Regions from separate parts of the Protofrankia sp. Cas8 genome, predicted to be linked through region 1. Evidence: riboswitches for the same ligand, from Rfam matches in the RefSeq annotation. Region 1 holds a riboswitch; the other holds the start of a gene.
What was found. A riboswitch is a leader RNA that binds a small molecule or an ion and turns the genes downstream of it on or off. The one in region 1 is predicted to bind cyclic di-AMP.

Region 1 (5,403 bases):
CTGACAGGATCCAGTTGAGCCGGGCCGGCGGTGCCGTCAGGCCGGAGCGAAGATGTCGGCGGCGGTGACGGTGAGGACTCCCGCTGGTGGGTTCCGGATCTCCTCGCGGGCGCAGAGAGCAAGGCGCACCGCTTCGGGATGGTCCGTCACATCTGGGCCGGCAGCTGGGCCGGCAGCTGGGCCGGCAGCTGGGCCGGCATTTGGGCCGGCATCGTCATGATCCGGTAGCTGCGCCGCGGGCCGGCCGACCCGCAACGCACGGGTCTTCTCCCGTAGGTCGGCGGCGAGTCTGCGGCCGTCAACGCTGCGTGCCCATTTCGCCGCACCGGCCAGCACCGGACGCCGTTCCCGGCCGGCGAGGACGACCGCGTCGATCTCGTCCTGACCGCCGGTTCCCCAGTAGGGCCCGATCGCCACGACGTCCGGCCCCAGCGAACCGGAGACCGCGAGCCGCCGCAGATGCTCCCGGAACGCCTCTTCCCAGGGCAGACCGAAATGGTCATCGAGGCTTGTGACCAGGACGGGCAGCAGAGCCTCCCCGAGACCGCGGTCGATCTCGGCACGGAACCGGGAAAGCACCCCGAGATAGAAGGCGAGGAAGTTGTCAGCGATGCGGTAGACCCGGCGCCGGCTGCGGGCGGTGTCGGTCACCGGCATGACCCGGTCGACGAGCCGCAGCTCGATGAGCCGGTCCAGGGTGCGGGCCGGCTCAGCCCGGATATGATCCTTGATCTCGTTGTACTGCGTGCGGCCCGCGGCGATGGCATGCAGCACCGCCGCCGGGTACTCACCGTGTTCCACCTCGGTTGCCAGCACGAGTTGTCCCTCGGTGAGCAGCGACGCCCCCGGCCGGCAGGCCAGTCGCCGCAGGTTGTCGGTGACGTCCGCGTTCTGGTCCCACCAGGACAGGTACAGCGGTACTCCGCCGACCAGCCCGTACACGAGGGCTCGGTTGGCCGGGGTGAGCTCGGGCAGCATCAGGGCGGCCTCGTGCGGGCGGAACGGATGCAGCGACAGTGACAGGTCGAACCGACCGTAGAGCGGCGCCCGTTGTTCCTGCAACGCGGTCATGTGCCGCACTGCCGACCCGCACAGCAGCAGTCGTAGCTGTGTCCTGCCCGCCACGCGGTCGAGAAAGGCCCGCAGCACTCCTGGGAGGTCCGGCGATGTCGCGACAATCTCTGGGAACTCGTCCAGGACGACGAGAAGCGGCTCGCGTTCCGCTGCCACCGCCAAGTCGTCCAAGGCGTCGTCCCAGTCGGAATACGGGCGCGTGAGCAGGTCCCGGAACCGTCCGGGGATGCCGGCCGCGACCTGGCGGGACAGCTGCGCCAGTTCTCCTGATGCGGCACGACCGGCACCCGTATGAAAGATCGACCGCCGTCCGTCGGCGAACCGGTGCAACAGGGCGGTTTTACCGACTCTGCGTCGTCCCCATATCACCGCTGGTCGTGGATGGGTCGAGGTCCACCAGCGCTCCAGCGCGGCAAGCTCCTCGACGCGATTGACGAACGCCATTCCGCCCCTGCTTACCTCGCACGCTACTTACATCACCTGTAACTTACCTCGGATGTCAGTAGGCCACCGGGCGGACAGCAGGGTGTCCCGGTCCCCGATCCAGGACGTCAGCAGGACGGTCGTGAGCGGCTCAGCTCTTAAGGCCCAGTACCTCGGCCGCTTCGGGATCGCTGTCGGCGAGGAAGTCCCGGCAGCGGGCGGCCTCCTCGGCCTCACCGATGGCGGCGGCGGCGCGACTGAGCGCCGCGAGCGCGCGTAGGAAGCCCTGGTTGGCCTCGTGGGACCACGGGATCGGCCCATGCCCGTGCCAGCCGGCGCGACGAAGCTGGTCCAAGCCGCGGTGGTATCCGGTCCGTGCGTAGGCGTAGGCCGTGACCGCCGCACCTGCCTCCAGGGCGCGCTCGGCCAGCATCGCCCAGGCGAGGCTTGAGTCCGGGAAGCGACCGGCGACCGTCTCCGCGGTCTCGCCGGCGTCGAGCGCTTTGGCGGCAGCCGGATCGAGAGTGAGTTTTGTCGGGGGCGGACCGTCAAGAAGATCCGGCCGTCCAGGGGAGGTCGTCATGGGGTCCATCCTGCCGGATCCCGGTTGCACTGTGCCGAGTGGGGATCGGTCAGAACAGGTTCTCACGCGGCGGACCCGGTGGGAGGGGGGTGGGCCATCGGGTCCGCCGCGGAATCAGGGTTCGAGGGCGAATCCACCTTCGAACAGTCATAGGATGTTACAGGATACGAACCTTTGGGATCACAGGGCGGACGGGCTGGTGACGGTGATGTCCCAGAGGTTCTTACCGACCACACCGGCCTGTCCGTCGTCGACCCGTGTCAGGTAGCTGTACAGCGATGCCAGGCCCTGGGACTCGCCGCCGAAGCGGCCGTCCACCTGCAGAATGAATTTCTTCTCGCGCATCGTGTTCTGCCAGACGTAGGCGTCAGCGCGCACCTCTCCGGCCAGAGCGGTGGAAAGCGTCGTACCGGTGAAGTTCGACGATTCCAGTTGCGCCTTCGCGCGGTCCAAGGTCATTGCGGGCTGTACCGGGGCGATCGCCTGCTGGACTGCCGCGACGTTGGGCACCGTTGCCGGCACCGTTGTCGGCACCTGCGGCGCCGGGCCGTTGTTGGTCAGGCCCATCTTGACCGAGCAGGACGGCCACGGGGACCAGCCGCGAGAGTTGTAGAGCTTGTGGGCTGCGTCGTCCTGCAGCGCCGGCGGGGCGTCACTGGGGAGGCCGGAATAGCCGAGACCGTGCCAGGTTCCGGCGTCGAACTGGTACGCGCCGTAGAACCCGTTACCGGTATTGATGTGATAGTTGCCGCCGGACTCACACTGGCGGAGTTTGGTGAAGTCGTCGGCGGTCGCGGCGCCTGCGGGACTGGCCGCGACGGCGAGACCACTGCCCACGAGTGCTGTGACAGCACCGGTGGTACGCAGGACCTTGACTGCGGTGGACGACTGTTGCGGGGCTCGGTGCCTGCCAACAGACGGCATGTGGGTCGGTCCTTCCCGTCGCCTACGAGGTGAGCTGTCGGGTGCGGGCTGGGAACATGCCCGGCCGGTGACGCCGATGAGCGTCGCCTGCTTTACCCCAAGGACACCGGTGGCCGGTATCCGGATGTGGTTCCCCCGATCCCGTCCGTGCGGCTTCGCGATAGGTCCTGCCGCGGCGGGCGGGGACGGGATTCGGCGTCCGTCCGCGCGGCCTCGCCGATCTGGCGAGTGGGGAGGACTCTAGCGAGCCTGGCCCTTTCGAAGCAAATCGGGGGTGTCGGATGAACTACACGGACCTGGCTTTCACCACCCGAATGGGCTACATGGCCCAAAGACAACACTCTACCCGGCGATTGGGGTGACCCCGATGGGGGGTCGTTTGTGCTGGCTTTTCGTAACACCGAGTGATCGGGCCGGTCGCCGTAGTGCTTTTCTGTTGTGTTTGTTGTCACGCAGGTGGGACCGACCCGACTCGTCCTCGCGGGGTCTATATCAGTTCGCGGCCGTCAGCTGCCGGCTGTTCAGCTGAAGGTGACCCCCCAGGTCTCCGGCCCACAGATTCCGTCGACCGCCAGGCCCTTGTCGGCCTGCAGGCGGCTGGCCGCGCCGGCCGACTCAGGTCCATACCGACCGTCAATTTGGATCTTGTAGCCAAGACTGTTCATCTGGTGCTGCCACGACCGAACGTCCGACCGCACCTGATCGACGAGGTCGGCGGTAAGGGGCATCGCATCAGCGGAGTTCGACGAGATGTCCGTGCTCACCGTGCGCCATTGCCAGCGCGAGGAACCGCTCCTGCCGTACGAGGGTGCCGGCGACGAGTCGGTGTCGGATGAGCTCGAGTCCGATGCGCTGGTGTCCGGTGCATCCCTGCTGCTGTCGGCGCCCGATGCGCCGGGACTTGCGGTGCCGGCCGGGTTGGTGCCGACTGGGCTGGTACCGACTGGGCTGGTACCGCCCCCGAGTTGGTCGGCGCCCATGCCCTTGCCGCAGGCAGGCCACTGGCCGAAGCCGGCGCGGGCGGCGAGCTTGATCGCGGCTGCATCCTGGGTGCCGGGGGCCGCGCTGCTGGGCAGGCCGGTGAAGCCCAGGCCCTGCCAGGTGCCCAGCGAGAACTGGTAAGCGCCGTAGTAGCCGTTGCCGCTGTTCGCCCCGTAGTCACCGCCGGACTCGCATTGGCGAAGCCCCTCCCAGGTCGTGGCGGCGCTGGCCGGTTGGGACATCGCGATGCCGCCACTGATCGCGGCGACCAGGGCCGGGGTCACCACCATGGCCCGGGTGCGGATCCGAGCCCGGCGAACTCCACGATGTCGGCCACGAGAACGTGTACTGGACATATTGGTAATGCCCTTCCCCACGCCTGCGAGGTGAGCTGTCGGATTCGGGCTGGGACTGCCCGGCCGCTTTCACGGCTTCACCCCGAGGACGCCCGATATCGACGTCCGAAAGTGGGTCCCCCGTTCCTGCCGCAAGTTTGGTTTTCGTCGAGCGAGGGCAGGATTCGGCGTGCCGCCCGACGTGTCCCCATCGTATCGACGGGCACGGCGCAGACCATAACCAGAATTGCTGGTGGCTGAACAAGCCGTGAATGCGGTTCGTGACTATGCGCACATCGCGCTGTCCACTCTTGCCGTTCCTCGAGATCGACTGCTAACGCGCGCATGCATGCGCTCAGCTTGCTTGCAGGCGGCCGAAGGAGGCGCGAAAAGCGATGTCGCGCCTCCTTCGGCCGGATGGGTCAGCTGGTCAGCGAATGCCCCGCCGAGCGTAGGTCTGCGCAGGCCTGCGCGACACGGGCGGCCATACCGGACTCGGCTGCCTTGCCGTAGCTGCGTGGGTCGTACTGCTTTTTCACACCTACTTCGCCGTCCACTTTCAGTACGCCGGCGTAGTTCTTGAAGACATGGTCGGCGATCGGCCGGGTGTATGCGTACTGGGTATCGGTGTCCACATTCATCTTGACAACGCCGTAGTCCAGCGTCTCGCGGATTTCGGCCAGGTCGGAACCACTACCGCCGTGAAACACCAGGTCGAAGGGCTTGGCGTCGACTGGCAGACCGAGCTGCTGCGCGACATACTGCTGCCCGTCCCGAAGGATGCCCGGACGGAGTTTCACATTGCCCGGCTTGTATACACCGTGCACATTTCCGAAGGTTGCGGCGAGCATGTAGCGGCCCCGTTCGCCGGTGCCGAGAACCTCGGCGGTGCGCCACATGTCCGTCGGCGTGGTGTAAAGTTTCTCGTCGATCGCACCGACGACACCGTCCTCCTCGCCGCCGACGACACCGATCTCCACCTCCAGGACGATCTTGGCCTGGTGGCATTCGATCAGGAGGCCGTCGGCAATTTTGAGATTCTCCTCCAGCTCGACTGCCGATCCATCCCACATATGTGAGTGG
Region 2 (23,700 bases), on a different contig from region 1:
CAACTGATCCTCTATCACTCGGCGACGGCATTCCGAGACGGTGGCCGGCCGGTGCCGGCGCTGTGTCAGGATGCCTGCCTTTTCCTTCAAGGACCGACGGGGTAATCACATGCATCGCAGTTCTCGAAGAGTAATGCCCCTCGTCGTCGGCGTGGTCCTCGCGCTGTTCCTCGCGGCGTGCGGCAGTGATTCGGACTCGGCGACGCCGGCGGCGGTAAACCCGAGTCCGGCGTCCGACGCGTCGTTAGCAGCAGCCAAGGCGAACCTCGCCAAGTACCTGACGCCGCCGACGAGCATCGTTCAGTCCACGCCGCTGAAGTCTGCGCCGCCGAAGAAGAAGGTCGCCTTCGTCCAGTGCGCGGACCCGAGCTGCGCCATCCTGGCTGGCTTCGTCAAGGACGCCACCAGCGCCCTGGGTTGGAGCCTGACCACGCTGAGCGCCACCGCAACCGATCCGGGTTCGGCCATTCAACAGGCCATCGACGCCGGCGTGGACTACATCGCCACCACCGGCTTTCCCGTCGACCTGTTCAAGCAGCAGATGAACCAGGCGAAGGCCAAGGGCATCCCGCTGTTCATGTGCTACACCACGGACGTGCCCGCGGGACCGGGCAACAACCTTTTCTCGGACTGCAACGACGCCACCGCCGCCAGTGCCTTCGGCGGCGCGATGGCCGACTTCATGGCTGTGGATTCGAACGGCAAGGCCGACATCCTGCAGGTGACGATCCCCTCCTACCCGGTTCTGACGGCACAGGCCGACGGGGTGACGGCCGAGCTCGGCAAGAACTGCCCCAGCTGCAAGATCCACAATCTTGAGACGACGGTCAACGACCTCGCCGGTGGCGCCGTGCCGCAGAGCATCTCCTCCTACCTGCAGGCAAATCCCAGCGTCAACTACGTCTTCTTCACCTACAGCGGCCTTGAGAAAGGTGTGCCGGCCGTCCTGAAGACAGCCGGCCTGTTGGGGAAGGTGAAGCTGGTCGGTACCCAGGGGGCGCAGCCGCAGTTCAACGAAGTCATCAACGGCACCTCGACGGCATGGAGCGCACTCCCGCAGGAGCTCGCGATGTGGACGATGGTGGACCAGATGGCTCGTGTCGCAGTCGACCAGTGGTCGCTGCCGGACGAGCGCAAGGCCGCGATCTCGCCGTTCTATCTCGTGAGCACACCCGACCAGGCGAAGGCCATCGTGGACGAGAAGAACGGCTGGCCCGGGCCGGCGGGCTTCAAGGACACGTTCAAGAAGCTGTGGGGTCTCTGAGGTCACGGCAAGCTGAAATCAGACGGTTCGCCGAAGAGTGCGCGATCATCGTTCTTTCACGCACTCTTCGGCCCCAGCAGGCGCGGGGTGTCAGGTCAGTTGAGTAATGGTGAGTGACGGCGAAGTCGAGACAGCGTCGCAGGAGGACCGGGCGAACGTGCCGGCCCTGGACATCCGCAACCTGTCCAAGACGTTTTCCGGGCAGGTGGTCCTCGACCGTGTCGATCTTGCCATCGCTGAGGGAAAGGTGCACGCCCTCGTCGGGCAGAACGGCTCCGGCAAGTCCACCCTGATCAAGATTGTGGCGGGCTACCATCGGCCGGACCCGGGCGGCGGCGTCTGGGTGCACGGTATGCCGTTGCAATTCGGATCAGCGGCGGCGCACGAGGCCGGAATCCGTTTCGTCCACCAGGACCTGGGGCTGCTCCTCGACCTCAGCTCGGTGGAGAACCTCATGCTGGGACTGTCCTACCCGCGGGGCTTCCTCGGCCGGATCCGCTGGCGGGAAGCCCGCCGGCAGGCGCAGGAACGGGTGGCGCGGGTCGGGCTCGACATCGATGTCCGCGCCCCGGCGGGCGAACTGGGGCTGGCCGACCGCACAGGTCTCGCGATCGCGCGGGCGCTTCCCGAACCGGACCAGGGTAGGGCGGTGTTGGTGCTCGACGAACCGACCGCCGCCCTGCCGGCGGCCGACGTGGACCGGCTGTTGGCGACGATCCGGCGGCTGCGGGACGCCGGACACAGCGTGCTCATCGTCTCGCACCATCTGGACGAGGTCCTCGACATCGCGGACCACGTCACGGTCCTGCGCGACGGCCGGAAGGTCGCATCGGCAGATGCCGCCGGCATGGACCGCGACACCCTCGGCCGGCTGATGGTTGGTCACGACCTGGTCATCTCGACCGGGCGTGACGAGGCGGTCGAGGCGGCCGGGCCCGTCGTCCTCGGACTTGAGGAGATCGCCGGGGGAACCGTCGCCGGAGTGTCCACCACCGTGTGCCGTGGGGAGATCGTCGGAATCGCCGGCCTGACCGGTTCGGGTCGCGAGGTGCTGGGTGCAATGCTCAGCGGACGGATGCCCCGGACGGGCCGGGTGTCCGTGGACGGTGTCGCCGTTCCGTCGGCGAATCCCGCCGCGGCCATGGCTGCCCGGCTGGCCTTCGTACCGGGAGAGCGGGCGCGGTATGGCACCTTCGCCACCCTGACGGTACGCCAGAACCTGACCATGGGGTCACTGCGTCGCCATGTCCGGCGCGGCTACATCGACGCCGGGTCCGAGCGCCGGGAGGTTCGTACCTGGGTCGACGAGCTCGGGATCGTGACCCGCGGCGTGGACGCGCCCATCACGAGCCTGTCCGGAGGTAACCAGCAGAAGGTGCTCGTCGCCCGCGCGTTGCGCCTGTCCCCGAAGGTGCTCGTGCTCGACGACCCGACCGCCGGCATCGACGTGAAGGCTCGTGATCAGGTCCACAGCATCATCGAGCGTAGCGCGGACGCGGGAACGGCGGTCCTGCTGGTGTCGACCGACAGCGAGGAGCTGGCCCGCCTGGCCGACCGCGTACACATTCTGAGTCACGGACGTGTCGTGCGCACACTGCACCGGGGCGCCGACCTTTCGCCGGAAGCCGTTGATCACGCACAGGTATCGCTGGGAGCGCCATGAGCCCCTTTTTCGACCGGCGGTCCTGTGATCAAGGCCGCCTTCCTCCTGTATCTCCCGAGGTGGAGCAATGTCGTTAGAAATCGGTCGTCGACCCACGGCCGACGGCACCGCGGCCGACAGCACCGCGGACCGGGCCGGCGCCCAGCCGGCCGGGCCCGTCGCCGCCCAGCCACCCGCTGTGGAAGCCGTGATCGCGAAGGGCGGGGCAGGTCGTGGTGTCGCGGGCGGTCCGTACCCGCCGGGGCCTGTCCGGGCGCCGGTCAGCCTCACGGTCGGCAAGTACAGTGCTCTACTCCTTTTCGCGCTGTTCATCGTCATCTTCGGAGCGCTCAAGCCACATTTGTTCCTGACGGTCAGCACGTTCCGTCTCACCTTTGGCGAAGGCGTGGTGACCGCGGTCCTGGCGCTGGCCTTCCTGGTCCCGCTCGCGGCCGGCATCTTCGACCTGTCGATCGGCGCGATGATGGGTCTGTCGCTGGTACTGATCAACTGGTTCGCGGCCAACACCGACATCCCGGTCGGCCTGGTCTGCCTCGGCGCAGTGCTGGTGTGCTGTCTGGTCGGACTGGTCAGCGGCTTCCTGGTGGTGCGGCTCCGGGTCAACTCGCTGATAGCCACCCTCGGCGTGAGCCAGGTGCTCACCGCCGTGGGCCTGAAGGTCTCTGACAACCGCCAGATCACCGGCGCGTTCTCCGACCGGTTCGCGACGCTCGGCAGCACGAACCTGCTGGGCGTTCCGGTGGTCGTGCTCTACCTGCTGGCGCTGGCGGTCATCCTGTGGTTCGTTCTGGAGCACACGCCGGTCGGGCGCTACCTGTTCGCGGTCGGCAGCAACCCGGAGGCCGCCCGGCTGGCCGGCCTGCCGGCGGAGCGGCTCGTCTACGGCTCGCTCATCGCCTCCGGCGGGGTGGCCGGGATCGCCGGCGTCATCTACGCGATGCGGGTCGGCGTCTATACCGCGGACTCCGGTTCAGGTCTGCTGTTCCCCGCGCTGGCAGCGGTGTTCTTCGGGGCGTCGCAGTTCTCCCGGCGGCCCAACGTGTGGGGCACGCTGGTCGCATATTTCGCGCTCGCGTTCGGTGTCAAGGGCCTACAACTGGCCTTCGGGCCCGGCACCTTCTGGATCCAGCCGCTGTTCCAGGGGGTGGCCCTGCTGATCGCCGTCGCGCTGGCGAGTCGACAGGTCGCCCAGACCCGGCGCAGCCGGCGAACGCAGGCGGCGGCTGCCGAGTCCGAGTCCACGTCCGGGTCCGGGTCCGGCGCGCAGCCTGAGCCCGTCGCGACCGGCGAGCCACGTGCCCCGGCTCCGTGACGCCGTGTCCCTGTTGCCGGTTGCTCTCAGCGCAGTCGCTTTCAGTGCATCGGAACCTTTTTCTGCAGATATCTCCCCTACCGGATCGGAGTACCTTCGGTGATCAGTACGTCGGACAATTCCTCGACATATCCGATTTCGGCGGAAACCGCACGGCAGCTGACACGCCCCCTGTTCGGTCACGTTATCGACGGTGAGGTCGTCCCGGCTGCCGACGGAGCGACGATGGCGGTCGTCGATCCCGCGACGGAACGGCAGGTCGCCACCGCCGCTGCCGGCTCGGTGGCCGACGCCGAACGGGCCGCACAATCTGCACGCGCAGCCTTCGATGACGGCCGGTGGCGGTTCCTCCCGCCCTTGGAAAAAGAACGCCGGATGCGCAGGCTCTCCAGCCTCCTGACGGAGCGGGCGGACGTCTTCGCCGAGATCGATGTGATCGACGCGGGCTTGCTGCGCTTCTATGAGGGCTTCATCGTCCAGTTCGCGGTCGACGGTATTGACTACTACGCGGGCTGGCCCTCCAAGCTTTCCGGAACGATTCCGTCGGTACCGTCGGACCTGGCCGTGTATCAGCACCGGGAGCCGATCGGCGTCGTCGGCCTGATCACTCCGTGGAACGGGCCGACGGCCGTGTTCGCCTCGGTGGCCGCCGCCCTCAGCGCGGGCAACAGCGTCGTGCTGAAGCCGGCCGAGCAGACCCCCATGTCGGCGGTTCTCATGGCGGAGCTGGCGCTCGAGGCGGGGATTCCGCCGGGGGTCTTCAACGTCGTTCAAGGTGTCGGTGAGGTCGTGGGCGCCGCACTCGTCGCCTCTGCCGACATCGACGCCCTGTCGTTCACCGGGTCCGTGGCGACCGGTTGCGCGATCCAGGCGGCCGCCGCCGCACGGGTGAAGCGGGTGAGCCTCGAACTCGGCGGCAAGAGCCCGTTCATCGTCTTCCCCGACGCCAACCTGGAGGCCGCCGCCGCAGCGGCCATGGCCGCGGTGTGGGGCGCATCCGGACAGGTGTGCACCGCGGGTAGCCGTCTGTTGGTGCACCGTTCCGTGCACGACAAACTGGTAAGCATGATCATTGAAGGGTCGCGTGACATCCGGCTCGGCTCGGGTTTCGACCCCAGTAGCCAGATGGGACCGCTGGTGTCCGCGGAACAGCTGGAGCGGGTGCAGCGCTACGTCGGCTACGGCCGTGACGAGGGCGCGGAGCTGGTGCTCGGCGGTGAGCGTCACGGCGATGTCGGCTACTTCCACCAGCCGACGGTGTTCACATCCGTGCGCAACGACATGCGGATCGCCCGCGAGGAGATCTTCGGGCCCGTGATGTCCGTGCTGGAGTTCGGCTCGGAGGAGGAGGCCATCGCCATCGCCAACGACACCGAGTACGGCCTGGCGGCCGGCGTGTGGACCAACGACCTGGGCCTGGCACACCGCATGAGCAGAGCGCTACGGACAGGAACGGTGTGGGTGAACACCTTCCAGATGGTCTACCCGACGGTGCCCTACGGCGGTGTGAAGTACTCCGGGCATGGCCGCACCCTGGGCGCGGCCTCTCTCGACGAGTTCACCCAGCTCAAGAGCGTGTGGATGAAGGTCGGGGCTTGACACGGCAGCGCCGCAGCAGACGTGGCACCCGCCGGGACGGCTGCGAAGGGAGCGAGCATGCGTACAGCGGCCGAGATTGAGGCCGGTTTGGACCGCGCCGACGTTACCGAGGTGCTTTACAGGTATGCGTCGTGTATCGACAAACGGGATGTCGACGGGATCCGTGCGACCCTCGCCGACGACCTGTGGGCGCAGTACGGCAACGCTGATCCCATCGTCGGCGGTGACGCGGTCGCCAATTGGATCGACGAAGGCACCCGGGAATGCGTCTGGCAGCATCATCTGCTCAGTGTTTACCATGTGGACCTTGTAGCGGATCACGCCACGGCGCTCATCTACCACACCTCGCACCAGGTGTTCCGCGCATCGCCGGAAACGGTGCACGTGCTCGTCGGCCGGTACCATAACCAGCTGCGACGCACAGCGGACGGTTGGAAAATCAGCAGGCTTCTCTTCGAGATTCTCTGGGGCGAGCGTCGGGTGGACTCCACCGGTTACCTCGCTGCCGTCGGCGGCAGCGGCCCCCAGGTGTATCCCCGTTGACGCGGCCGGACCGGTGAGATTCAGCTGAGGCCGGAAGGGACGATGATGCGGATCGGCCTGTCGGTATACGACATGGGTGCGCGTGACCTACTGGACCTCGCTGTGGCGGCCGACGACCTCGGCTTCGATGCCCTCTGGCTCGGTGAGCATCTCGTCCTGCCGTACGACTACTCCAGCGAGCACCCCACCCAGGGCGAAACGGCGCACCAGCATCACACCCGGCCGATCATCGACCCGGCCACGAAGCTGCTGGACCCGTGGTCGGCGTTGAGTGCCGCCGCAGCGCTCACGACGAGGGTGAAGCTCGCGACGGGCATCTACATCCTGCCGTTACGTCATCCGCTTCTGACAGCTCGTGCCGCCTGCACGACGCAGGAGATCGCTGCCGGCAGGTTCATGCTCGGGGTCGGAGCCGGTTGGCTGCGCGAGGAGTTCGCCGCCCTCGGCGTGCCGTTCGACGAACGTGGATCCCGCCTCGAGGAGTGCCTGGAGGTCCTGCGGTCGGCCTGGAGCGGAGGACCCTTCGAGCATCAGGGTAACCACTTCACGACCGGCAGGATCCAGGTCACCCCCCGGCCCGTTGCGGTGCCGCTCGTCCTCGGGGGGAACACGGACCGGGCGCTGCATCGCGCAGCCCGACTGGGGGACGCCTGGTTCAGTTCCGGCACGCCTTCCTTCTCCGACGCGGTACGGCTTCGCGACCGGCTCGCGGCACTGTGCGAACAGTACGGGCGCGCGATGATTGCCTGCTACTTCCGGTTGGAAGGCCAGGATCTGGAACTGGTGCCCCGCTACGAGGCCGAGGGGATCATCAACCTGGTCGTGTGGGCGGACCAGATATGGCGCGGGGCCGACCTGGCGCAGAAGCGAGCGTGTCTCGCCCGCGCTGCCGACAGATTCATGATCTAGCGGGTCAGCACGGTGCAGGCGCTGACCCCCGGCGCGCCGTAGACGTGGCTGAACGCCACCGTCGGGTTCGCGGGCACCTGTCGCGCCGCGGCGGCCCCGCGCAGCTGCAGGACGTTCTCGTACACCTGACGCAGACCCGACGCGCCGATCGGCTCGCCGTTGGCGAGGCAGCCACCGTCAGTGTTGATCGGAAGGCTGCCGCCGATCCCGGTGGCACCCGTTGCCAGCAGTTCCTCCTGCTCACCGTCTTTGCACAGGCCGCACTCGGCCATGTGACAGATCTCCGCCCCGGACTCGGTGTCCTGGATCTGCGCGACGTCGACATCGCCGGGGGCGACCCCGGCCAGCTCGAACGCCGCCCGGGCCGCGTCCACACTCGGGCTGTCAGCGCGTTCCAGCGCCAGCCACGGGCTGAACACCTCGAACGAGCCGAACCGGCGTGAACGTAGTACCGCGGACCGCAGGTACACTGGCGTGTCGGTGTACCTGCGCGCGCGGTCCGCCCGGCACAGCACGAGCGCGACTGCGCCTTCCCCCGGCGAGCAGAACATGTACTGCGTCAGCGGATGGCTCACCATCGTCGACGACATGATCGCTTCTTCCGTGTGCGGGATACGGCGCCACGCGTTGGGGTTCAGCGAACCGTTGTAGAAGGCCTTGACCGCCACCTTCGCCAGTATCGACGGACTGAGGCCGTACGTGTGCAGGTAGCGCTGCGCCTTCATCCCGAAGAACTGGGTCGTCAGCATGAGTCCGGTTTCGCCGTACCACTGCCCCAGGCCGACCGCCGCGGGGTCGGTGTCGAAGGCACCCCGCGGATGCTTGTCGAAGCCGATCACCATCCCGAGTTCGTACGCGCCCGACCTGATGGTACTGTCTGCGTTGATCAGTGCGCTGCCGCCCGTCGCGCATCCGTTGGCCACGTTGATGAACGGGATGCCGGTCAGCCCCAGGTCCGAGACGAGCGAGTCGGCGGCCCCTGCCGCGAGGCTGCCGCCGAAGGCGAACTGGATGTCGGGCCATTCCAGGCCCGCGTCAGTCAGCGCAGCCCGGGCCGCGTAGGCTCCCTGCGCCCGTCCGCTAACCCCCTCGTGTCGCCCGAACGGATGAATTCCGATGCCCACGATGGCGACATCCACGGCGCACTCCTTTGTGGTTACTTGTGGTTACCCAGGTTCGGGGTCTGGTTTCCGTCTGATCCCCGTTCCGGGTCACCGGATCGGACGGGGGAGAACGCGTAGGTGAGGACCTGGGTGCCGTCGTCGTCGTGACACAAGGGCACGAGGACCAGCTCCATCGGCTCCCCGATGTGCAGCCGCTGCGGGTCGTTTTCGGTCAGGACGGCCTCGACGATGACCGCGCCGGGAAGCTCCACGTATCCCACGCCGAAGGGCGTGAACGGCTCCGGACCGGCGTAGGGCGGTTTGGGACGGAAACTCTGCACGGTGAAGGACCACAGTGTGCCGCTGCGGGGGAGAAGGCGGTCCGTCATGTCCATTCGGGTGCATTTCGGGCACGACTGCTGGCGCGGGAAGGTCGTCGTCCCGCACGACCGGCAGCTGCTCGCGACGAGGCTGGGCCCGTCGTCGCCCTCGACGAACAGTCCGTCGTCCACCGGCCGTGTCCGTACTACAGGTCTGCTCATCATCGGTCTGCCTCCTCGGCGGCGGGTACGTGTCCAGTGTGTTCACCCAACCGTGGCGCCCGCGTGGGAGCAACGGTCTGGAAGGACGAGAACCGGTAGGGGCTCGTCGGGACCAACGCGCTGAGATCGCTGTCGAAGGCGACCGTGGTGAAGAAGTTCCTCGCCTGCAGGTGCTCGTCGTCCAGGACATCCTCGGGGGCGTTGACCGGCCCGATCGGCAGCCCGCGCCGTTGCCCCTCGTGGTAGGCCGTCGTGGCGTCCTGCAGGAGGAACAGGCATTCGATGAGTTCCTGAATGTGTGCGAAGTTCTGCTGGCGGTGCGCCAGATCATCGTAGGCTGTGTCGGTCAGGTCCGCGGCGACGCCGAGGCTTTCCATCCATGCGACCAGCGCATCCCATGGCTTGCGGTCGGCGAGGATGAGCGCGAAGTAGACCCATCGGCCATCGGCGCAGCGGAACAGCGCCGGCTGTGTCGGCACGGGCTGGGCGTGGCGACAGGTCTGCCTGTGCACGAGGACCTTCGGGTAGAACCAGTATGGATTCGCCAGTTCCCCGCTGACAGCGAGCGACTCGTGCATGGACACGTCCACCAGCTGCCCCGCACCTGTCCGCTGGCGATCGAGTAATGCCAGCAGCAGGCCGCAGTGGGCGAAACTCGTCGCCGTGTGGTAACCTTGATTGCCGCCGGGGCGGATGGGCGGGATCGAGTGGTCGTCATAGCCGCAGCTGGCCAGCGGGCCGCCCGCGGCGAGTCCGACCAGATCGCAGGTGCGGTAGTCCGCCCACGGGCCGTCCAGCCCGAACGCGGTGACCGACAAGATGATCAGTTGCGGATGCGTGGCCAGCAGCTCGGAGTAGTCCAGGCCGGCCGCGGCGATCTCGCGCGGGCGCAAGGTGATGAGCAGGACGTCCGCGCCGACGAGCAGGCGGTGCAACAACGCCTGGTCCGATTCCGATCCGTCGGAGACCACGCTGCGCTTGCCGAAATTGTAGTACCAGAACGTCAGGCTCGTGTCGGCGCTGACGACGTCGTGCGCGAAGGGACCGATCCGCCGCGTCGGTGATCCCTGCGGTGGTTCGATCTTGATCACGTCGGCACCGAGCTCCACGAGGAGTCGTCCGGTCCCTTCACCAGCGGGGTCACCCGCCCACTCGACGACCGTCAGCCCCGAATACGGAAGCGGCGGGGAACCGGGTGTCCCGGTCTGGGACGTGGTCATCTCAGATCACACCCGCCGCGGCGAGGTCGGCCACTTCGTTCGTGGACAGGCCGAGGATGTCGCTGAACACGTAGGAGTTGTCCTCGCCGAGCAGCGGGGCTGACCGCCAGTTGTCCTGTTCGATACGGGAGAACGCCACCGGTGTCCCCTCGAAGCGCGCCGGGCCGATCACCGGGTGGTCCAACTCGAAGAACGTGCCGCGATGGGCAAGCTGCGGGTCGACCTCGTTGAGGTCGCGCGCGTCCTGGACGGCACCTGCACAGACGCCGTTGTCCTGCAGCAGTGTCATGACCTCATGCGGTGACCGCTGTCTGGTCCACTCCGCGAGGTGGGCGTCGAGCGCGTCAGCGTGGGCGAACCGGCTCGATCCGCTGGCGAAACGCGGGTCCGTCGTCCATGCGGGGTTGCCGATGGCTTCGGTCAGACGGTGCCAGTCGGTGTCGTCGAAGACTGCGACGGCCACCCACCGGTCCTCGCCGGCGCAGGGGTACACCCCGTGCGGGGCAGCCTGCGGGTGTTCCAGCCGGTTACCCGGGGGGAAGCCCGGCCGGCGGGTCGGTCGTGCGTTCACGGTGACGTCCAGCAGATCGGGACCGAGCAGGCTGACGCCGACCTCCACGGCGGAGGTGTCGATTTCCGTGCCCTTCCCGGTCGCGTTGCGATGCATGATCGCCATGAGCAGGGCCGCGCTGTTGTAGTAGGCAGCCTGGTTGTCCATGTAGGACAGACCCCAACCCGAGGGCTCCCGGTCGGGTAGGCCGCTGATGAAGGACAGTCCGCTGACCGCCTGCACCACCGGCCCGTAGCTGCGGTACGTGTGGTGCGGGCCGCTCTGGCCGAAACCGCTCATGTGGGCGTAGATGACCTCGGGGCACAGCGCGCGTAGCCGTTCGTAGGTCAGATTCCAGCCTGCCATGACGCCGGGAGCGAAGTTCTCCGTCACCACACTGCTTTGTGCGATGAGTCGTTCGGCCAGTTCCCGGCCCTCGACGGACCGCATGTTGATTGTCACGCCGAGTTTGTTGCGGCTGTAGTTGTTGAACAGTCCGCCCTTGTCCGGGTCGGGATCGGGATCCTCCGCGCCGAACGAGCGGGAGTCGTTCTTGTAGAGCGGTAATCGGCGGGGCATGTCCAGCCGGGTCCGGCTTTCGATCTTGATGACCTCGGCGCCGAAGTCCGCGAGCATGCGGGTGGCGACGGAACCGACGCCCATCCAGCAGAAGTCGGCCACGCGGATGCCCGACAGCGGCCCGCGTCGGGCCCGGGGCTGCCGTTGCACCAGCGACGGATGCCGAGCGTCCACCGTGTGACCTCCCTGTACGCGGGTGTGTAGCCGACTTTATTTCTCATGATGAAAAGCCGCAAGCCCCGGTTGCGACCGCTCTGGCCTGGCCTGCTCTGGTCTGCTCTGGTCTGCTTTAGCCTGTCGTCGACGGTGGAGATGGTGGTGACGCGGTCACCCGCCCAGCCGGCGGCGGGAAGGGGCGACATGACCCTTGTGGCTTTTCATCACGACGAATATTGTGCGAATCCGGCATGGCGCAGTCCACCGCAGTCCACCGCGGTCATGGCGCGAGCAATAGCCGATGACGATGCGCCGGCGGGGCGAACCGGGTGGAGAGGAGCCAGCGGTGACCGGTAGCCGGGAATGGCACCTGATGCGCCGTCCTGCGGGATGGCCGACGGACGACGATGTGGCTCTGGTCGAGGTCGACATACCCGACCCCGGCGCTGGTGAGCTCCTCGTGCACAACACCGTGATGTCGGTGGAACCGTACATGCGTGGCCGGATGAGTGCGGTGGCCTCGTATGTCGAGCCCTATGCGCTCGGCGCCCCGATGCAGGGACACGCGGTCGGCGAGGTGGTTGCGTCCGGTGTGTCCGCCATCCCGGTCGGCCGGCACGTGGTCCACCGGGCGGGATGGCGGGAGTACGCGCTGGTAGCCGCCGCGGATGTTGAACCCGTCGATGTTGAACCCGTCGACACGACCGGGTTTCCCGACTCCACGTACCTCGGTGCACTGGGCATCACGGGTATGACCGCCTATGTCGGGCTGCGCCACGTCGCCGCGTGCACACCCGGAGAAACCGTGTTCGTCTCGGCGGCGGCCGGTGCGGTGGGCGCCACGGTCGGTCAGATCGCCAAGGTCATGGGCTGCCGTGTCATCGGCAGTGCAGGCTCCGAGGAGAAGGTCCGCTTTCTCACCGAGGATCTGGGGTTCGACGCCGCGTTCAGCTACCGTGATCAGCCTGTGCGGGCGTCGCTCTCCGCGGCTCTCGCGCAGCTTGACACCGACGGTTTGGACGTGTATTTCGACAACGTCGGGGGAGAACAGCTGGAAGCCGCGATCCGGGTGATGCGCCCGTTCGGCCGCATCGCGCTCTGCGGGGCGATCTCCACCTACAACGCGACCGAGCCCGTACCCGGTCCACGCAACCTGCTGCTGATGATCTGGCGGCGGCTGCGGATGGCGGGTTTCCTCGTCGGTGACCATGCCGACCAGCGCGCCGCATTCACCGGTGACATGTCGCGCTGGCTGCGCGAGGGCGCTGTCCGCAGTGTCGAGACGGTTGTCCACGGTGGTATTGAGGCCGCTTGGCCGACCTTCCTGGCCATGCTCCGCGGCGACAACGTCGGGAAAATGATCGTGTGTCTCGACCAGTCCGCTGGTAGCGAATCGGATCACTGATCACCCTTGACAAGCTAGTTCGTTATAAGGAATCTGTCTCCAACCTCGCCTTCAGCCGTCGACGAAGGTGTGACATGCGGCCGGAATCGACCCGCCAGAGCGATGCGGACCGGCCGGTTGACAGTGTCACCGCAAGTCACTGCAAGTCACCGCAACCGATCCCCCCATGGCAGGAGGAGCACCGGATGACCACTGTGAAGACGTTCGAGGATGTCCGCGACCACATCAACGCGAGCGACACGCTCTACCGTTACTGTTCGACGGTCGACCAGAAGGATTTTGTAGGTTTACGCACGGTGTTCGACGACGACGCCCGGATGCGCTTCACCGCAGCCGGTACGTGGAGCGAGTGGGTCGAGGGCGCCGATGCCATCGTGGCCTGGGTCGACAAGATGACGGCGGACCGCGGCTTCCAACATCACCTTGTGTCTGTCTACCACGTCGACGTCGAAGGCGATCAGGCCTCGGCGCTCGCCTACCTCACCTCCCACCAGGTTGCCGCCGACGACCCCAACCAGGTTCTGCAGATGTCCAGTCGTTACCGCAACCGGCTGCGCCGCGACGGTGACGGTTGGGTCATCACCGAGATCCAACTCGAGATCGGCTGGATCGAGGTCCGGACGTTCGACCAGAGTCTGGCACTCGGCTGATGTCGGCGCCCGTACCCACACCCATGCCGGAGCGCGCGACGCCCGCCGGGTCCTGCCCGGTGGTCAACTACGACATCATGTCGCCGCGGCCGGTGCTGGCGGGCATCGGAGAGATGGCGCAGCTGCGTGAGGCGTCCCCCGTCTACTGGAACAGTTTCGGGGCCGGCTTCTGGATGATCACCCGCTTTGATCAGTGCCGCGAGGCCTACCAGAACCCCGAGGTCTTCGGTAGCGACTCGGTGATCGTCCTGGACCCGAACCCGGGTTACCGCTGGATTCCGACCAATGTCGCCCCGCCCGAGCACGGCAGGTACCGTCAGATCCTCAACCCGCCCTTCTCACCCCGTGCGGTCGCCCGGGCGACGCCCCGGATGCGCGAACTGTGCGACCGGACCATCGACGCCTTTCTCGACTCCGATGGCTGCGAGTTCGTGGCCGACTTCGCGGCGGTGTACCCGACCCGGGTGTTTTTGTCGATCATGGGTTTGCCTGAGACCGATGACGCGTTGTTCGTCGAGTGGGTGGACACGGTCTTCGACGCCTTCGCCGATCCTGAGGGCCAGGCCCGGACGATGGCGGCGATGGGCGCGATGACCGAGTACTTCATCGGTGTCGTCGCGGATCGGCGGGCGACGCTGCGCGACCCCGAGAGTGACTTCGTCAGCTATCTCATGACAGCACATTATGAAGATAGACCGTTGCGTGATGACGAGATTCTGCAGATGTGCGTTGTGTTGGTGCTTGCGGGTCTCGACACCGTCAAGAGCCAGCTGAGCTATGCGTTCCACCATCTGGCGACGACGCCGGAGCACCGTCGACGGGTGGCGACCGAACCGGGGGTGGTGCCGACGGCGGTCGAGGAGTTCCTGCGGGCGTTCCCGATCATCCAGGATGGCCGAAAGATCACCCGTGACGTGGACTTCCACGGCTGCCCGATGAAGAAGGGGGACATGGCGCTGCTGTTGCTCGGTGCGGCCATGCGCGACCCGCGCTCGTTTCCAGACGCTGACCAGGTCGATCTCGACCGTGCGGTCAACCGGCACATCTCCTTTGCCGCCGGACCGCACCGGTGCCTGGGCTCCCATCTCGCGCGCGCCGAGATGGCGGTTGCGCTGGAGCAGTGGCACCGGCGGATCCCCGACTACCGGATCGCGGGCGGTGAGCCGGTGCTGGAGCGCGGTGGTGCGGCCGGGCTGGTCGCCCTGCCGCTGGTCTGGGACCGGTCATGACCGCCGATCCGACAACGGGGGAGCGGCTCACCGTGCAGATCATGGTCGACCCCACCCGGTGTACCGGGCAGGGCCGCTGCTATTCGCTCGCTCCGGAGGTGTTCGACACCGATGACGACGGTTTCTGCCTCCCCCGCGGCGTCACCTTCGTGGTGACCGCGGACCGGGCACAAGCGGCCCGGCTCGGCGCCAGTTCGTGTCCGGAAGACGCGATCACGGTCGCGGCCGGTCCGCCGGGGCCGGCGGTGGACGTCTGACAGGTGAGGTACCTGGGTGGATCGGGCCGCGTGAGCCGGACGCGTGCGCCGTGGGTCGGCGCCTGGGCAGCACTCGATGGGGTCGCCCAGGTGGCCGGGCCAGTGCCTGCGGTAGCCGAAGTCGTTCGAGGCCGCAATGTGGACCGGTCTTTCCGTTCGGCGAGAGGAAATCGCGTCCGCGCTACATTTCCGGGACCGCTTGTCGGATTTCCTCATAAGAAATAAGGTATAGATCACATCAGAGTGCGGCCGGGACGCGCGTCGTGACAGCCGGCGTCTCCCGAAGACCTCGAGGGGAGCGGCGTCATGGCCGGGACGGCAGTGACCGATGGCATCAGAGTGATCGACGCGGATACCCATGTGATCGAACCCGCCGATCTGTGGACGTCGCGGATCTCCACGGCGAAGTGGGGTGATCTGGTTCCGCACGTCCGCTGGGATGACGACCTCCAGGAGGAGGCGTGGTATTTCGGCGACGCGCGCCTGTCGGCCACCGCGGGCGGAGCGATGGCCGGTTGGGCGGAGTTCCCGCCGAAGCATCCCCGGCGCCTCGCCGATGTCGACCCGGCGCTGTGGAACGCCCCCGATCGGCTGCGCAAAATGGACGAGTACGGGATCTGGGCGCAGGTGCTGTATCCCAACGTGGCGGGGTTCGGTACCGGGAGGTTCCTCGGACTCAAGGATCCCGAACTGATGGTGCGCTGCATCCAGGCGTACAACGACTATCAGACCGACTGGGCGAGCGCGGACCCGTCCCGGCTGCTGCCCATGGCGGCGCTGCCCTTCTGGGATCTGGCGGCGAGCGTCGCTGAGATCGAACGAACAGTCGCGATGGGGCATCGGGGCGTGATCATGGCTCAGGAGACCGACTTCTTCGGTCTGCCGCTGCTCGGTGATCCGCACTGGGACCCGATCTGGGCGACCGCCCAGGATCTCGGCGTTCCGGTGAACTTCCACATCGCATCGGGCGACCTGTCCCTGATCGAGAAGAACTTCCCGGGTAACGGGATCCACGCGAACTACGCCTCGGTCGGGGTTTCCTTCTTCATGGGCAACGCCCGCGCCATCGCGACCGTCATCTGTGCCGGGATCTGCCACCGCTTCCCGCGGCTGAATTTCGTCTCGGTCGAGAGCGGAATCGGCTGGCTCCCCTACGCCCTCGCCGCTTTGGACTGGCAGTGGAGGAACTGCGGCGTCCCGATCGAACACCCCGAATACGACCTGCTGCCCAGCGAGTACTTCCAGCGCCAGATCTTCGGTTGTTTCTGGTTCGAGCGGGAGACCGCCCTGCAGGCGATCGAACTTCTTGGAGCCGACAACTTCCTCTTCGAGACCGACTTCCCGCACCCGACGAGCATGTCGCCCGGCCCGGCGAGCGCGGCGATCCGGCCGGACCTGTTCGTCGCGGAGGCGTTCGCGCAGCTGCCCGGCGACGCGCTGCGCAAGATCCTGCACGACAACGCCGCCCGCATCTACCATCTGGACTGATCCGGCCCGACCGGGCCCGCCGTCGGTGGGCGCGGAGTGCGGGTTGGTTCGGGCCGTCCGCGTGCACACATGATAGTCAACAATGTTGACGAGCCTCGTTCGCGATTTGATCTTCAGTGTCGCCTGTTCCTTGTGCACGAGTCGACCGGCCTGCTTTGCTGACGGAAAACTGACGATTCTCGGCCAGATCCGCGGCGGGTCTCCTTTGGGCGACGCCGGCCGGTATGAAGGAGGTCCACGTGTCCATTGATCTTGGCCATGACCCGGTGGTCAGTGAACTCGCCAGCCGCACTGCCGAGTTCGTGCGCAGCGTCGTCGTCCCCGAGGAGGAGGCGTTCGCAGGCGTGGCCGCGCGCGGCGGTGACGCGATGCGGGCGCGGCTACAGCAGGCGGCGAAGGACGCGGGGCTCTTCGCCCCGCACGTACCGGCGGAGCTCGGCGGGCACGGCCTGGACATGCGCGGACGCGCACCCGTCTTCGAGGCGGCGGGCTACTCGCTGTTCGGCCCGCTGGCACTGAACATCGCCGCCCCCGACGAGGGCAACATGCACATGCTGGCGGCCATCGCGACGGCCGAGCAGAAGGAGCGGTATCTGCGGCCGTTGGCAACGGGCGAGGTGCGGTCCTGCTTCGCGATGACCGAGCCCGCGCCCGGAGCGGGGTCGGATCCGACCGCTCTGACCACGCGCGCTGCAAAGGAGCCGGGCGGCTGGCGGATCGACGGCCGTAAGTGGTTCATCACCGGCGCGGACGGTGCCGCATATGCGATCTGCATGGCCCGCACATCGGGCGAACCGGGTCACCGCGGTGGAGCGACGATGTTCCTCGTCGACGCGGACAACCCCGGAATGAAGATCGTCCGTCATGTCGAGACCCTCGACGAGAGCCTGTACGGCGGTCATTGCGAGATGCTGTTCGACGGCTGCCTGGTGCCGCACGACGCGGTTCTCGGCGAGGTGGACAAGGGTTTCGACTATGCCCAGGTTCGCCTAGGGCCGGCGCGGACGACCCACTGCATGCGTTGGCTGGGGATCGCCGCCCGGGCCCAGGATATCGCCGTGGCCCGGGCGGCGGACCGGCGGCTGTTCGGTTCCCGGCTGGCGGAGCTGGGCATGGTCCAGGCGATGATCGCGGATAATGAGATTGATATCGCGGCGTCCCGCGGGCTGGTCCTGCAGGCATGCTGGGAACTCGACCAGGGTCGCTCCGGGGCTCAGTCGACCGCGGTGGCGAAGACGTTCACCGCCGAGGCCGTCTGGCGGGTCGTCGACCGTTCGCTGCAGATCTGTGGTTCCCTCGGTATCTCCGGGGATGTGCTGCTCTCGCGCTTCCTGCGCGAGGTCCGCCCGTTCCGTATCTATGACGGGCCGTCGGAGACCCACCGCTGGGCGATCGCCCGTCGTGTGGTCCGCCGTCACCTCGACAATCATGCGAGCGCGTCATGACGATCGTAGCGTCTGCCGGCTAGCGGCCATCCGGCCATCCGGCCATCCGGCCGGCTAGATGATTTTTCGAGGTTTGTGCGACGAAAGAGTCCTTGTCGATCGCACAAACCTCGAAAGATCGCGTAGGCGTCGGTTCACCGGCCTTTGATGTCGAGGAAATAGTCGAGAAGGCGCCAGGTCGTCCGGTCGACCACACCGGTGACTGCCACCGCCGGGTCGTTCAACCGGCAGAATTCCTGGAAATCACGGAACGCTTTCTCCGTCAGCGGGCCGAAGGCGCCGTCCGGGGAGAGCAGGCGATTATCGCCCTCCCGGCCCGTAGCGATGTTGAGCGCGTTCTGAGCGGTCGTGACCGGGTGGCGCAGATCCGGGAACACCCCTGACTTGCCCTGGTCGAGGGACCCGCGCGCGCTCGTCGGGAAGTAGGCGAACCGGTTCGGCGAATTCTGGGGGGCGAGCGGGAAGCGCGGGCCACCGCTGAACATCGACTGCCAGTTCACGCATCCGACGATGAGTATACCGCCGGCCAGCCAGGTTCTGCGTAGTACCTGATCGTTTCCGACGTTACCTTCGACCGTGGCAATATTATTGCCGGTGCGTTCGACGACCAGGCCATGGGCTCGCGCCCAGGACCAGATCGTGGTGACCGTACTTCGTGTGATTGTGGCCATCCCCGGCGTAGCCGACCTCCGCCAACGCATGCTCGACCAACTGTTGCACAGCCGTCATCGCTGACTCCTTTGCGGCGACGCCGTGTTGGCGGCCGGGGCCGATGGCAAGGATTCGACCAAAGACGGTGCCCGGGCCGCTGCCAGAACCCCTGCCAGATGAGACAAGACGTACCCCGTCGATTGGCCTGTTTGCTCATCGCTATCACCGTGCGTGTCCTCGCGGCCAGTGCATGTCAGTATTCTGCCGCCGAGCTCGACGCACGGTCGGCGGTCTTGATCCGATTCTTCTGACCGGCCGGTCGGATGATTAATACGCATAGTAGTCGACATGCGGCGAGATTCGCGGAAAATGGCCCTTGCGGTCACAGCGTGTAGTTCGCTACCGTGGCCGGGCTCTCAGCAACACCGGGCCGAACGCCGAGTTCTGCCCTCGGTCCGGTGTTCCCTTCTAGTAATCACCAGGGCAGCAGCGGGGGAACCAGGACTTGGCGGACGTCGCCCTTGTGGCGCAGTCCTCGGGGTGAAGTCGGCCGCGGATCTCCGCGCTGACCGGGCTTCCCGGCCCGAACCCGACAGCTAACCTCGCAGGCGTACGGGAAGGATCATTGTTGCCTGCATATCAGGCGTGTGCAGATTCTGCTGACGGGGTTCCGTCCGGACACGGTCGCCACCGTGCACCGACCGCCAGGTCCAGCTTCCGCCGCCGGTCCGCACGTGCGGTGGTTGCCGCCGCGGCCACCGGGACCGTCGCTCTGACCGCTTTTGCGGCCCCCGCACTGGCGAACGACGCCGGGGCTGACAGTCCGGCCGGCTCGACCACTGCCACCACTGCCACCACTGCCACCACTGCCACCGCGCAGACCTGGGCCGGTGACACCGCTGCCGGTGACGCCGGGACCACGCCCTCGGCGTCCGATTCGCCCTCGGCGTCCGACCCGGCGTCGGCTGCTGGTTCGGCGTCGGCTGCTGGTTCGGTGTCGGCCCAGACTGGCGGCCTCTCGGCACCGCCGGACAGTGCATCGTCGCAGCAGGACGGTTCCGCGGCGTCCACTGCCAGTCTCGGTGAGAAGATCGTCTATTTGGCATCGAAGCAGGCGGGCAAGCCATACGTGTGGGGCGCCCAGGGTCCGAACTCCTTTGATTGTTCCGGGCTTGTCCAGTACATCTACAAACAGCTCGGCCGGAGCGTGCCGCGGGTGACCGACGCCCAGTACGCGGCGTCGCAGAAGATATCGCGGGATGCCAAGCAACCCGGTGATCTCATTTTCTTCGGGCAGCCCGGAAACATCCATCACGTGGCGATTTACGCCGGGGCCGACATGATGTGGGCCGCTCCCCACAGCGGAACCGTCGTCCGGCTTCAGAAGATTTATTCCACGAGTTATCTCGTTGGTCGCCTGGGGTGACCTGGCTCGACTGTTAACAGACATGCGACCCGTCATGGCCGGGCTGCCGCGTGCCCCACCGTGGGCATTCCGCCAGCTTGGCTGTGACGGGTGCGTCCGCGCGGCGCCTATGAGCCGATCGACGATACTGAAGTGAGATATCTGATAATGACCAGGGGAAGGCACAGAAAGCAGTCCCAGTACAACCGCGGCGCGGTGGCTGCCACTGCCGGCGTCATCGGCGCGACGGCGGGAATGATGCTGACCGCGGGTCCGGCGAACGCGAGCCCCGCGGCGGCGTCCGGTGCCGGTACGGCGCCTGCGCCCGGCGCGAGTTCTGTCGCTGCGACACCTGTTCCCGACGCTTCCATCGCCGGTGCCGGCAGGAAGGCGGGACTTGGCGGTTGTGACGGGAAGCCGCTGCAGACCTGGGTCGCGGTCGCGCTGGCCGAGTCCGGCGGCAACGCGAACGCGCACAACCCCAATGGCGAGGATTCCCGGGGACTGTGGCAGATCAACATGCGGGCGCATGCGGGCTGGGTCGGCGGGGCAGATCTGTTCGATCCAGCCATCAACGCCCAGGCCGCCAAACGGGTGTGCGACATGCAGGGCATCGGAGCATGGAGTACGTACACCAACGGGTCCTACCGCGTGTACCTCGGGCGGGCTGCGGCAGCCGCCACCGAGGCAGCTGGTGATGGCGCGACAGGCACTTACCAGGCCGATCCCACCGGCCCAGGTGGTCCTACTGGGCCGGTCAGTACACCGGTTACACCGGTTACACCGGTCACTACGCCGGACCGGACCGCTGCGGCCGACGTGGCGCCGGCACGACGGGTCGCCGATCCGGTGCCCCGAGCGCGGGAAGTCCGCTACACCCACCGCGGGCGTCCCGGCGTGCGCCAGATTCAGCGAGCGCTGACCGGACGTGGCTACCCTGTCGTGGCGGACGGAAAGTTCGGGCCACATACCACAAATACGGTGAAGGCATACCAACGCCGGCACGGACTTGCGGCCGATGGCGTAGTCGGGGCGCGGACCCGCGCTGCGCTGTTCTCTTTCACCGCGTAGGTCCCATTACTGGATAGATCATCATATTCTGTCTGTATTGTCGCGGAGAGCAGCGGACTTCAGCGCATCCGTCGGGATGCATTTGAACGGCTTCGTGACCCACTGGCATGTCAGGAGCACAAATAATAACAAGGCTTTTCCAGGTAAATTATGCTGCGGTCGACATCGACCCCGTCTCCGTATTTTTGCATCATTCTGCGTTTGGCGGCAGGACCATCATGATTTCCGGTTGACTCCTGGTGTGGGTGGCATAGATTTATGCCTGTAAATGACATCTCGATGCGGAGGTGATCGAATGGAGCAGCAGCAGGCGCAGCAGGTGGAGCAGTATCTGCGGCAGAACTGGCAGGAGATCCGGCACCAGATTCTCGACCAGTTCGTCCAGGTCAGCACCGCTGATCTCGAAGCCGCTTCCAGCGTCAACGATCTCGTGCGGCGGATCGCGGACAGGTCGCATTACACCGAGCCCTACGTCGAGGCCCGCCTGCGGGAACTCGTCGGCGTCGCAGCGGGGGTCGGCCAGTCGGCGCAGGCCGAGGGCGGGGCCGAGCAGGCGACCGCCGAGGACCAGCGGAGCACCGAGGCCGCGGGCGAGGAGCAGGCCGAACCCCTCGGCGGATCACGGCAGGCATTCGGCGGATCGGAGCAGCCTGCGGATCCTGGGTGAGATCTGATTCCGGCTGGGATCGGCACGCGGCAGGACCGGGTCCGCGGTTATGCGGCACAGGCCGCGTCCGGAACATTTCGGGCGTGGCCGCCGCGGCCTGTGCCATCATGGTGCCCACACCGCGTTCCCACCGTGCCCCCAATCGTGCGGTCACGTGGACGACATGTCCGTCCTCGGGGCTATGCTGCTTTTCTGATCACTATAGTGACCTGTAAGGTCGCGAATAGCAGCAGACATTCGGGGGGCTTCGGTTGCAACGAGGCAGCCATCATCACCGCGTGACAGACGCGGCGGGCGTTGCTACGCGGCCTCCGCGTCGATACGAGCCGCAGTCCATCAGTTCCGATTTGTTCAAGCTCGGTTTGTTCATCGCCCGCATCCTCGTGCCCGGCCGAGTGGTCACTTCCGACGTCGCCGCCGACGCCGTCGACGGTGTGCTGGACCGCACCGGCGTGAATCTCGTGCGGGCCAGCCTCGCCGACGATCCGCGTGTTCGTCCGGCAGCGCTTGCCTGGTATCGCTACCTGCGATCCGGCGCGGGCTCGCATCCCACGACAGTGCCCCTTGATGACTGGCGCGATCGAAATTCCGCTCCTTCATCCACGCCCCTATTGCCGGGCACTCTTGATCCACGCCCTGTTTCCGGGTGTTTTTAGTCAACAGTGTTGACGGCCTTTTGCCGCCGATTGGATCTTGAGATCCGTACGGCAGGCGCATCCCGATCTCCGATCCGGTAGCATGTCATACGTTTCATCCCGTGATTAGGTGAGGATTGCCGCATGGACGTCGGGGATCAGGTTGGGGATCTGTCGGGTGTCGATGAGACGGGCGCGGTGCTGCACCTGGCCGGCCTGCTGGCCAAGGGTCCGCTGGTGGTCTTCTTCTACCCGGCGGCGATGACGTACGGCTGTACCAGGGAAAGCTGTCATTTCCGCGACCTGGCCGGTGAGTTCGCCGCGTTGGGCGCCGGCATCGTCGGGATCAGTGCCGACGACGTCGCCAAGCAGGCCGCGTTCAGCGCGAAGCATTCGCTCGGCTTTCCATTGGTCGCAGACACCGACCGCACGATCGCGCAGGCGTTTGGCGTCCGGCGCAAGGTGGGCCCGAACAAGCGCGCCACGTTCGTCCTGCGCACGGACGGCACGGTGCTTGCGCGCATCGACTCCGAGCTGTCCATGAGCCGGCACGCGGACACCGCACTGGCTGCGCTGCGCGCCGACGCCGCGTAAAGGGCCAAAGGCGAGGGGACCGGGCTATTCCGGGGATTCGGCGATGGCGGTGCGAGCGCTGGTGGCAGCGGTGGTGCGCAGCCTCACTTCCCGAAGAAAGAACGAAAGCGCGAAGGCGACGAGTCCGATCAGGATCGTCCACAGGTAGGCGCGGTCCATTCCATGGGTGAACGTCTGGCGCGGTCCTTCACGGGGGCCGTAGCGTTCGATGTCGCCGGCCAGATGCGAGCGCTGGTAGGCGATGATGATCGCGCCCAGACTGGAGGCGCCGACCGCGCCGCCGAGTGTCCGCAGGAACGTGACGGCAGAGGTAGCGGTGCCGAGATCACCGATGGCGACCCCGTTCTGCGTGGCCAGGACGGTGTTCTGGATGAACAGACCCAGGCCGAAGCCGGCGACGAACAGCATGGCGGAGAGAACCCAGCCGTTGGTGTCGACGCGGATGAGGGCGAACAGGGCCATGCCCGCAGTCATGACCCCGGTGCCGACGACGATGAAGATCTTGTATCGTCCCAGCTTCGTCACCAGCCGACCGGAACCGATCGAGGTGATGAGCATGCCTGCGAGTAGCGGCAGTAGCCGCAGGCCCGACAACGTGGGGCTGATGCCGCGCACCAACTGGAGGTACTGCGGCAGGAAGATGATCGCGCCGAACATGATCGCGCCGGTGACGAGTGACAGCGTGCTGGTCACGCGGAAGACCGCGTTGCGGAACAGCCGCAGGGGCAGTATCGGTTCGGCCACCCGCCGTTCCCAGCCGAGG

Region 2: it holds a riboswitch for cyclic di-AMP, as region 1 does, so the genes downstream of both, U9977_RS00445 (C40 family peptidase) here and U9977_RS08945 (transglycosylase family protein) in region 1, are expected to answer to the same signal.

What each region holds. Positions count from the first base shown of each region.
Region 1 is NZ_CAUVXI010000041.1:25,461-30,863, forward strand. It holds gene U9977_RS08935 (ATP-binding protein) at 37-1,518, opposite strand; gene U9977_RS08940 (DUF3151 domain-containing protein) at 1,649-2,080, opposite strand; gene U9977_RS08945 (transglycosylase family protein) at 2,261-3,004, opposite strand; cyclic di-AMP (ydaO/yuaA leader) riboswitch at 3,010-3,174, opposite strand; gene U9977_RS08950 (transglycosylase family protein) at 3,526-4,275, opposite strand; cyclic di-AMP (ydaO/yuaA leader) riboswitch at 4,347-4,519, opposite strand; gene fbaA (class II fructose-bisphosphate aldolase) at 4,743-5,403, opposite strand, start outside.
Region 2 is NZ_CAUVXI010000001.1:72,538-96,237, forward strand. It holds gene U9977_RS00360 (sugar ABC transporter substrate-binding protein) at 134-1,264, shown strand; gene U9977_RS00365 (sugar ABC transporter ATP-binding protein) at 1,374-2,927, shown strand; gene U9977_RS00370 (ABC transporter permease) at 2,995-4,239, shown strand; gene U9977_RS00375 (aldehyde dehydrogenase family protein) at 4,465-5,838, shown strand; gene U9977_RS00380 (nuclear transport factor 2 family protein) at 5,896-6,381, shown strand; gene U9977_RS00385 (TIGR03619 family F420-dependent LLM class oxidoreductase) at 6,427-7,290, shown strand; gene U9977_RS00390 (thiolase family protein) at 7,287-8,429, opposite strand; gene U9977_RS00395 (Zn-ribbon domain-containing OB-fold protein) at 8,447-8,935, opposite strand; gene U9977_RS00400 (CaiB/BaiF CoA transferase family protein) at 8,935-10,155, opposite strand; gene U9977_RS00405 (CoA transferase) at 10,157-11,458, opposite strand; gene U9977_RS00410 (NADP-dependent oxidoreductase) at 11,748-12,845, shown strand; gene U9977_RS00415 (nuclear transport factor 2 family protein) at 13,031-13,495, shown strand; gene U9977_RS00420 (cytochrome P450) at 13,555-14,724, shown strand; gene U9977_RS00425 (ferredoxin) at 14,721-14,981, shown strand; gene U9977_RS00430 (amidohydrolase family protein) at 15,288-16,469, shown strand; gene U9977_RS00435 (acyl-CoA dehydrogenase family protein) at 16,709-17,914, shown strand; gene U9977_RS00440 (peptidoglycan-binding domain-containing protein) at 18,049-18,585, opposite strand; cyclic di-AMP (ydaO/yuaA leader) riboswitch at 19,032-19,190, shown strand; gene U9977_RS00445 (C40 family peptidase) at 19,305-19,991, shown strand; gene U9977_RS00450 (peptidoglycan-binding protein) at 20,139-21,041, shown strand; gene U9977_RS00455 (hypothetical protein) at 21,337-21,708, shown strand; gene U9977_RS00460 (hypothetical protein) at 21,987-22,364, shown strand; gene U9977_RS00465 (peroxiredoxin) at 22,488-22,937, shown strand; gene U9977_RS00470 (MDR family MFS transporter) at 22,962-23,700, opposite strand, start outside.